2 regions of the Tardiphaga sp. 841_E9_N1_2 genome follow, and region 1 is predicted to be linked to the other one. Evidence: predicted binding sites of a transcription regulator. Region 1 holds the regulator's gene; the other holds the start of a gene.

What was found. The regulator PhoB, encoded in region 1, activates phosphate uptake and scavenging genes when phosphate is short. The targets are predictions, from matches to a motif close to TGTCATNNANCTGTCAT.
Region 2: the regulator PhoB is predicted to act here: its motif matches at 3,303-3,319, upstream of AB8A50_RS22415 (alkaline phosphatase D family protein).

Annotation. Positions count from the first base shown of each region.
Region 1 covers NZ_JBPWQC010000001.1:4,849,459-4,854,228, reverse strand. Annotated here, with positions in the region: gene AB8A50_RS23285 (aminoglycoside phosphotransferase family protein) at 1-211, shown strand, start outside; gene argF (ornithine carbamoyltransferase) at 219-1,157, opposite strand; gene AB8A50_RS23275 (aspartate aminotransferase family protein) at 1,157-2,383, opposite strand; gene AB8A50_RS23270 (GcrA family cell cycle regulator) at 2,830-3,339, shown strand; gene phoB (phosphate regulon transcriptional regulator PhoB) at 3,442-4,146, opposite strand; gene phoU (phosphate signaling complex protein PhoU) at 4,239-4,770, opposite strand, start outside.
Region 2 covers NZ_JBPWQC010000001.1:4,656,323-4,661,092, reverse strand. Annotated here, with positions in the region: gene typA (translational GTPase TypA) at 1-1,467, opposite strand, end outside; gene AB8A50_RS22415 (alkaline phosphatase D family protein) at 1,700-3,253, opposite strand; cobalamin riboswitch at 3,397-3,588, shown strand; gene AB8A50_RS22410 (TonB-dependent receptor) at 3,695-4,770, shown strand, end outside.

The DNA of each region.
Region 1 (4,770 bases):
GGACCCCACGCGCCCGGTCTCGACCTTGCCAGGCCGTTTCCAGCGGCGTGTCGAGGTCGTCAGCGACGCGGCCAAACTCGATCGCTATCGCTTACTGCAATGGGTCCTGGCATGGACCGGCCTCTCGGCCGCATGGTTCCTCGGCGACGACGATCCGGCGAGCATCGACTTTCAGGTGGCCGAGCTGGCCGCGACAGAACTCGATCGCTGATCGCGCCTCACGCCACCGCGTTGAGGCACCAGGCCAGAATGCCCTTCTGCGCATGCAGACGGTTTTCGGCCTCGTCGAACACCACCGACTGCGGACCGTCGATCACCTCGTCGGTGACCTCCTCGCCGCGATGGGCCGGCAGGCAGTGCATGAACAGCGCGTCGGGCTTGGCCAGCGACATCAGGCGCGCATTGACCTGATAGGGCTTGAGCAGGTTGTGGCGGGTCTCGCCGTCCTTGTCGCCCATCGACACCCAGGTGTCGGTGACGACGCAATCGACGCCCTTCACCATCGCATCGGGATCGTCGCTGAAGGTGATCGGCGCGTTTGCCGCCTTGACCCAGTCCTTGAACGGCTTCTTCGGCGACAGCTGCGGCGGCGTCGCGATATTGAGCTTGAACTGGAAGCGCTCGGCCGCATGCGCCCAGGACATCAGCACATTGTTGTCGTCGCCGGTCCAGGCCACGGTGCGGCCCTTGATCGGGCCGCGGTGCTCCTCATAGGTCATCACGTCCGCCATGACCTGGCAGGGATGCGAGAAGCGCGTCAGGCCGTTGATGACCGGCACGGTCGCATTTTCCGCGAGCTCCATCAGCGAGTCATGATTGAGGATGCGGATCATGATGATGTCGACGAAGCGCGACAGCACGCGTGCGGTGTCGGCAATGGTCTCGCCGCGACCGAGCTGCATTTCGGCGCCGGTGAGCATCACGACTTCGCCGCCGAGCTGACGCATACCGACCTCGAACGACACGCGGGTGCGCGTCGAGGGCTTTTCGAAGATCATCGCCAGCGTCTTGTTCTTGAGCGGACGATCGGGCTCGGCATTCGAGCCATCCCGCCCCTTCAGCTTCGCCTTCATGGCGGCAGCCGCGTTCATGATATTGCGCAACTCACTGGCCGGCACGGCCGTGAGATCAAGAAAGTGCCGCGGTGACGTGCTCATCACGCGGCTCCCTGCGTCTTGGCAGATGAACCGAGGGCCACGCAGGCCTGTTCCAGCCGCTGCACGGCCTGCTCGATCTCGGACTCGCTGACGATCAGCGGCGGCAGGAAGCGCACGACATTATCGCCGGCGCCGACAGTCAGCAGCTTGGCGTCCCGCAGTGCGGCCACGAGATCGCCGGCCGGCACCACGGCCTTGAGGCCGATGAGAAGACCTTCGCCGCGCACTTCGCTGAGCACATCAGGGTGGCCGTCGACCACGCCCGCGAGTTTTTGTTTCAGCAGCAGCGACATCTTCTTCACATGGTCGAAGAAACCGGGCTTCAGCATGATATCGAGCACGGAATTCGCAGCGGCGACCGCCAGCGGATTGCCGCCGAAGGTCGAACCATGGGAGCCGGGCGCCATGCCTTCGGCCGCTTCTGCCGTGACGAGGCACGCGCCGATCGGGAAGCCGCCGCCGAGCGCCTTGGCCAGCGACATGACATCCGGCGTCACACCGATGCGCTGATAGGCGAACAACTCGCCGGTGCGGCCCATGCCGGTCTGGACTTCGTCAAAGATCAGCAGGATGCCGTTCTTGTCGCAGAGTTCGCGCAGCGCGCCGAAGAACGCGTTGCTCGGCGCACGCACGCCGCCCTCACCCTGCAGCGGCTCGATGAGAATGCCGGCGGTGTTCGGACCGATCGCCTTCTTAACGGCTTCGATATCGCCGAGCGGCAACTGATCGAAGCCGTCGAGCGGCGTGCCGTAGCCTTCGAGATATTTGGCCGCGCCGGTCGCGGCGAGCGTGCCGAGGGTGCGGCCATGGAACGCGCCTTCAAAGGTGACGATGCGCGTGCGCTCGGGATGGCCCTTGGAGAAATGATAGTGGCGGGTCACCTTGATCGCGCATTCCATAGCTTCCGCACCCGAATTGGCGAAGAACACGAAATCCGCAAAGCTCTGTTCGCACAGCCGGGCGGCGAGACGCTCGCCGTCCGGGCTCTTGAACAGGTTCGACATATGCCAGAGCTTGGTGGCCTGCTCCTGCAATGCGGCGACCATATGTGGGTGCGCATGGCCCAGCGCGTTCACGGCAACGCCGCTGGTGAAATCGAGATAGCGCTCGCCATCGGTTCCAATCAGCCACGCGCCTTCACCGCGCTCGAAAGCGACATCCGCACGCGCGAAAACAGGCAGCAAGTGAGCCTGAGAGAGGGGCGAAGACGTTGCGTTGCTGGTCATAACCGATCCGATCGAAAAGACTGCGGCCGCGTCGATGACAACTGTGCGAAATCGAACAACGGACCCTAGAAACGAAACGTGCCGCCCTTCTCGGGCGGCACGTGGGCATTATTCTATGTGTGCTGTGAAGACTGTCAACCGCGCACTGCGGCTTTCGAGTCACACGGAGTCGCAGAAAAAGCCGATTTTGCAGCTTTATTTGCAGAAGCATGTGGACGCGGCATGCCCGACTCTTGCGCGCGAGTCACGGCATATTGTAGCTTTTGCCTCGTCGGATACGACATCTCGTGCGGCGGTAGATCCTTTTGACACATCCAGTGCGGCGTAACAGCCGGACGCGAAATTCGCGCCCGGTGAGCGCTAAAGGATTCTGACCGCAGGGATTTTTGAAGTCTCAACTCGCAGCGCTGCCCGGTCAGGCCGGCGCTCACGAAGGGAAAACGGCGATGACGGTAATGACATGGACCGACGATCGCGTCGAACAGTTGAAGAAACTCTGGGAAGGCGGCCTTTCCGCCAGCCAGATCGCTGCGGAACTCGGTAACGTGACCCGCAACGCCGTGATCGGCAAGGTGCACCGCCTTGGCCTGTCCGGCCGTGCCAAGAGCCCCTCCTCGGCAGCTCCGCGGCAGCGCAAGGCGCGCCCGGCGCAGCAGATGGTGCGCGTCGCCCGCCCGATGGCCCGTGGCAACACAGCATTGGCCCATAACTACGAGATCGAGGCCGAGCCCGACCCGATCGCCTATGACAACATCGTGCCGATCAGCCAGCGCCTGTCGCTGGTCGAACTCAACGAAGCCACCTGCCATTGGCCAATCGGCGATCCGTCGAGCGCGGACTTCTACTTCTGCGGTGGCAAGGCCCTGGCCGGCGCCCCCTATTGCGCACATCACTCGCGCATCGCCTATCAGCCAGCCAGCGACCGCCGCCGCGCGGTGCCAAAGCCGACACGCTGAGCTGGAAAGCATCTAAACCAAATGAAAATGCCCGGTGATGAGCCGGGCATTTTTTGTTTGGGGCTTCTAACCTCTCCCCGCTTGCGGGGAGAAGGAAGATACCTACTCCGCCGCCTTGTCGAAGCGGTCATCCAGCGCGTAGCCGGCGCCGCGCACGGTGCGGATCGGATCGGGCTCACCGGCGGGATTGAGCAGCTTGCGCAGGCGGCCGATATGCACGTCGACGGTGCGCTCGTCGATATAGATGTCGCGGCCCCAGACGCTGTCGAGCAACTGTTCGCGGCTGAACACGCGGCCCGGATGTTCCAGGAAGAACTCCAGCAGGCGATATTCGGTCGGACCGAGATCGATCGGACGGCTTGAGCGCACGACGCGGCGCTTGTCGCGGTCGAGTTCGATGTCGCCAAACGCCAGGACGGTGGCGAGACGCTCGGGAGCTGCACGACGGAGCAGGCCCTTCACGCGGGCCAGGAGCTCCGGCACCGAGAACGGCTTGACGATGTAGTCGTCGGCGCCGGTGGCGAGACCGCGAACGCGCTCGCTCTCTTCGCCGCGCGCCGTCAGCATGATGATCGGCAATGCCTTGGTTTCGGGCCGTGCGCGCAAGCGGCGGCACAGTTCGATGCCGGACAGGCCCGGCAGCATCCAGTCGAGCACCACGAGATCCGGCACCCGCTCCTTCAAGCGGGTGTCGGCATCGTCGCCGCGAGCGACGGTTTCAACATCATAGCCTTCGGCGTCGAGGTTGTAGCGAAGCAGCGTCGTTAGCGCCTCTTCATCTTCCACAACCAGAATGCGTGCATTCACAGCCATCTTGATCAATACCCTCAGTGACGTCCGACAAGTCTTTAAATCATGATCCTTGCGGAAGACTGGCTTCCACTTTTCCGGATCATGCTTCAGACCGTCGGCGTATTCGCGAATGTGGTCATGTCGCCCTTCGGGCGCTTGTCGAGGATCTGCTGGCCCTCGATCATGTAGAACACGGTTTCCGCAATATTGGTGGCATGGTCGCCGATCCGCTCGATATTCTTGGCGCAGAACATCAGGTGGATACAGAACGAAATGTTACGCGGGTCTTCCATCATATAGGTCAGGAGTTCGCGGAACAGCGAGGTGCAGATCGCGTCGATCTCCTCGTCGCCCTTCCACACCGTCATCGCGGCGGGCAGATCGTGTGCGGCATAGGCGTCGAGCACGGCCTTGACCTGGGTGGTCACGAGGTCGGTCATATGCTCGAGGCCGCGGATCAGCTTCAGCGGATGGAAGTCGCTGTCGAGTGCATTGACGCGCTTGCCGATATTCTTGGAGAGATCGCCGATGCGTTCCAGATCGGTGGCGACGCGCAGCGCGCCGACGATCTCGCGCAAATCGACAGCCATCGGCTGGCGCTTGGCGATGGTCAGCACGGCGCGCTCTTCGATCGTGCGC
Region 2 (4,770 bases), 190 kb from region 1:
GGAGATCAGCACGCCATTACGGCGGCCGGCGATCTCGCCCTTGTAGGGCAGGTAGTCGTGGAACAGGCGGTTCATGATCGCGGTACCCTTGGTATCGGTCATGAGTTCGCCCTGATAGCCGATCAGGCCGCGGGTCGGCGCGTAGAACACCAGACGCAGGCGGTTGCCGCCCGACGGACGCATCTCGATCATCTCGGCCTTGCGTTCGCTCATCTTCTGAACGACCACGCCGGAGAATTCCTCATCCACGTCGATGACGACTTCTTCGACCGGCTCCAGCGTGTTGCCGTTCTCGTCCTTGGTGAGAACCACGCGTGGACGCGACACCGACAGTTCGAAGCCTTCGCGGCGCATGTTCTCGATCAGGATCGCGAGCTGCAATTCGCCGCGGCCCGACACTTCCATCGCGTCACGGTCGGCGGATTCGACGACCTTGAGCGCGACATTGCCTTCGGCTTCGCGCAGCAGGCGGTCGCGGATCAGGCGGCTGGTGACCTTGTCGCCTTCGGTGCCGGCGAGCGGCGAGTTGTTGACGATGAAAGACATCGACACGGTCGGCGGATCGATCGGCTGCGCCTGGATTGGAATTTCAACCGACGGATCGCAGAAGGTATCGGCGACAGTGCCCTTCGGCAGGCCGGCGATGGCAACGATGTCGCCGGCTTCGGCGAGTTCCACCGGCTGGCGCTCAAGGCCGCGGAAGGCCAGGATCTTGGTGATACGGCCGGTTTCGACGACCTTGCCGTCACGCGACAGCACCTTGACGGCCTGGTTCGGCTTCACCGAACCAGCCGAGATGCGACCGGTGATGATGCGACCGAGATAGGGGTTGGCTTCCAGGATGGTTCCGAGCATGCGGAACGCACCTTCTTCAACCACCGGCGGCGCGACATGCTTGATGACGAGATCGAACAGCGGCTTCATGCCGACATCATGCGACGCGTCCGGGCTGTCGGCCATCCAGCCGTTGCGGCCCGATCCGTACAGAATCGGGAAATCGAGCTGGTCGTCGGTGGCGTCGAGCGCTGCGAACAGGTCGAACACTTCGTTGACGACTTCGGTGATGCGGGCGTCCTGACGGTCGACCTTGTTGATCGCGACGATCGGCTTGAGGCCGAGCTTCAGCGCCTTGCCGACCACGAACTTGGTCTGCGGCATCGGGCCTTCAGCGGCGTCGACGAGCACAATCACGCCATCGACCATCGACAGGATGCGTTCGACTTCGCCGCCGAAGTCAGCGTGGCCCGGGGTGTCGACGATGTTGATCTGGACTTCATCCCACAGCACCGAGGTGCACTTGGCGAGAATGGTGATGCCGCGCTCTTTTTCGATGTCGTTCGAATCCATCGCGCGTTCCTGGACGCGCTGATTGTCGCGATACGTGCCCGACTGCTGCAGCAGCTTGTCCACGAGAGTGGTTTTGCCGTGGTCAACGTGGGCGATGATAGCAATGTTGCGAAGGTTCATAGGTCTTCTTCTGGTTACGGTCTGGGTGCCCTTGAGCGGGTTCAACAAGACATGCTCGACAACAAAAGGCTTATGCCTTGCGCTCGAGCGCGTTCGATAACTGCCTCGTCTGAAAACGCGCTGGGGCAATCCCTCCAAAAGCAAACCCGGCCAGAAGGGGCCGGGTACTCGGACGCGTTGCGGCGCAATATAGGGGGAAATCGCCGAAAAACAATGCGAATCTGCCAAATGGTTAGCCCAATTTCGGGTCCAGAACCGTGGCCCAAAGGGCCATATCGGCCCGATCCCGCAGGGTAACGGTCATTTGGCCGCTTTGGCCGTCGATTTTGACGTGACCGAAGAACTGCATGCCGGCCGACGGGGGCAAATTCTGCTTATCGGGCCCCGGCGCCTTCACGAAACGGACCTCGGGACCGAAGGTATTGTCGAGCGCCGCCGGGCCGAAGGTTCCGGCGTGGAACGGCCCGGAGACGAACTCCCAGAACGGCTCGAAATCCTGAAACTGGGCCTTCTTCGGATTGTAGTAATGCGCCGCCGTGTAATGCACGTCGGCGGTCAGCCAGACCGTGTTGCGGATACCGGCCGATTTGATGAAGCGCAGGATATCGGCAATTTCCAGCTCGCGGCCCCGCACTGGCCCGTCGCCCTGCGCAATGGCCTCAGACCCGGTTTTGTCGGCAGCGTTGTCATAGACGACGAGGCCGATCGGCATATCCGAGGCGATGACCTTCCAGGTCGCCTTCGAGGCCATCAATGCGCGCTTCAGCCAGGCCATCTGCTCCGGGCCGATGAAATACGCATCGGGACCATAGCTCTCCTGCAGGTTCGGGCCGTTGGGCCCGCGATAGCTGCGCTCGTCCAGCATGAAGACATCGAGATGCGGGCCGTAATTGAGCGTGCGATAGACGCGGCCAGGCTCGTTCGGATTGACCGAGATCGGATACATCTCGTGAAAGGCACGCGCACCGCGCGCCGCCAGCAGCGTGATGTCGCGCTCCTTGTAAGACGACGGCAACTGCTTCGAGAGCGACCAGTTGTTGGTGACTTCATGATCGTCCCACTGGCCGAAGATCGGCACCTGCGCATTGAATGCGCGGACATTGTCGTCGAGTAGATTGTATTTGTGCGCGGCACGGAATTCATCGAGCGTCTCGGCGACCTTCGCCTTTTCCGGCACCGTGATGGTGTTTTTCCAGATCGTGCCATCCGGCAATTTTGCTTCGGGCAGGATCGGCCCATCGGCGTAAATCGTGTCGCCGGAATGGATCAGGAAATCCGGATTGTGCTTGCGCATGGTGGCGAAGGTGACCATGCCGCCGTCCTCGGCATTGATGCCCCAACCCTGCCCGGCGACATCGCCGCCCCAAACAAAGGACACATCGCGGCGATCCGCTGGCGCGGTGCGGAAGCGACCGATGACCGGCTCGCCGACGATGTCGGTATGCGACAGATCGCGGAATTTGACGCGGTAGAAGATGTCCTGCCCGGCCGGCAGATTATCGAGCAGCAGCTTCGCCGTGAAATCGCTCTCGGGCAGCGCCGTGATAGCCGGCAACATGCGCGCATTGCTGAAGGATTCAGTCGTGGCGACTTCCACCATCATCTGCGCCGGCCGATCCGCGCGCGACCAGATCATGCCGCTGCTCGTCCCGACATCGCCGGACTGCACGCCATGCGACACGACCGGACGATCCGCCGCGCGGCTGAGGTAAGGCATCGCCAGGAAGCTGGCGCCTGCTGCGGCTGAGTGCGCGAGGAAGCGACGACGGGATAAACGTAGTGCCATGGCGAACTCCTGATCCTGGCTCTGGCACCAGTGGCTCTAGGCAGATCGCTTGACGCTGCGATGACAGGTGATGCGCAATATCAACACCCGCCAAAGCAAGCTGCGAATGACTGGCAGCTTGATTGACACATTTGGAAATTTCACCTTAACGTGAACGTGACGGTTCCCTTCGGGGATCAAAAGGGAATGCGGTGAGGGGGATCCCCCGATTCCGCGGCTGCCCCCGCAACTGTAAGCGGCGAGCCCGCGCCAAGAGCCACTGGGTGTTCACCTGGGAAGGCGGCGACAGGCATTGACCCGCGAGCCAGGAGACCTGCCGCCAGTCGTGGTCACACGCGAGCACATTGGGCGGGGTGTCCTGGTGGAAGTCACACTGCCTGTTTGAAAGCGGCGGGGCGACTTGGTTTGCGGTGACGTGCCACGTAACCGCGAGTCCTGTTCATGACCTCCGTTTCTCCCGTCGCATTGAAGCGACATACTCCCTTTCTTTATTCTGTTGCTCTCTCCTGCTTGTTGTGTCCGAGCGAAAGCTGGTCGCAAACCTCACAGTCGAGCCAGACGCTCGATCCTGTTGTCGTTCAGCCGTCAGCGACGCCTCAGCGCGCACGCCGCGCCACGAACGGCAATGCATCGCGCGCTACGCGCCCGCGGCAGCAGCGCAATGTCGCCGCCAATACCGGCGCGCCGGTCGCCACGCCGACAGGCCCCGTCTTCGCAGCGCCGACGCTCAACCTCACCGGCACGACATCGACGGGGAGCCGCCTCGGCCTGACGCGCCTGCAGACGCCGGCCAGCGTCGAGGTGATCTCGGCGGAAACCATGGCCGAGCGCGGCCAGCAGAACGTGGTCGATGCCGTCACGCAGAATGCCACCGGCTTTACGGCCATCGGTGAACCCGGCAATGGCGGCATCGCTTTCAGCACCCGCGGCTTCGCCGGCAGCGGCTCTGTCACGTCGCTCTATGACGGCACGCGCCTCTATGTCGGCTCCGGCACGGTGAACTTCCCCTTCGACACCTGGACCGCCGAGAAGATCGAAGTGCTGCGCGGCCCCGCCTCCGTCATGTATGGCGAAGGCGCCATCGGCGGCGCTATCAACGTGATTTCGAAACTGCCGCTCTGGGTGCCACGCAACCAGGCCGAAATCTCTCTGGACAGCAACATGACGCGCCGCATCGCTCTCGATAGCGGCGGCCCGGTCAGCAAGGACGTCGCCTATCGTATCGCCGTCACCGGCAACGCGTCCGATGGTTGGGTCGATCGCGACAACACCTCGAACATCGCGCTGCACGCCGCCGTGCAGATCAAGCAGACCGAGGACATCACCTGGACGCTCTCCACCGACTATGGCGACCGCCATCCATCAAAATATTTCGGCACGCCGCTGATTAACGGCCAGCTCAATGAGGCGATCCGCTTCAAGAACTACAATGTCAGCGACAGCAACATCCGCTATCAGGACAGTTGGAGCCAGGTGAAGACCGAGTGGCAGGTGGCCGACGGCATCACCCTGCGCAA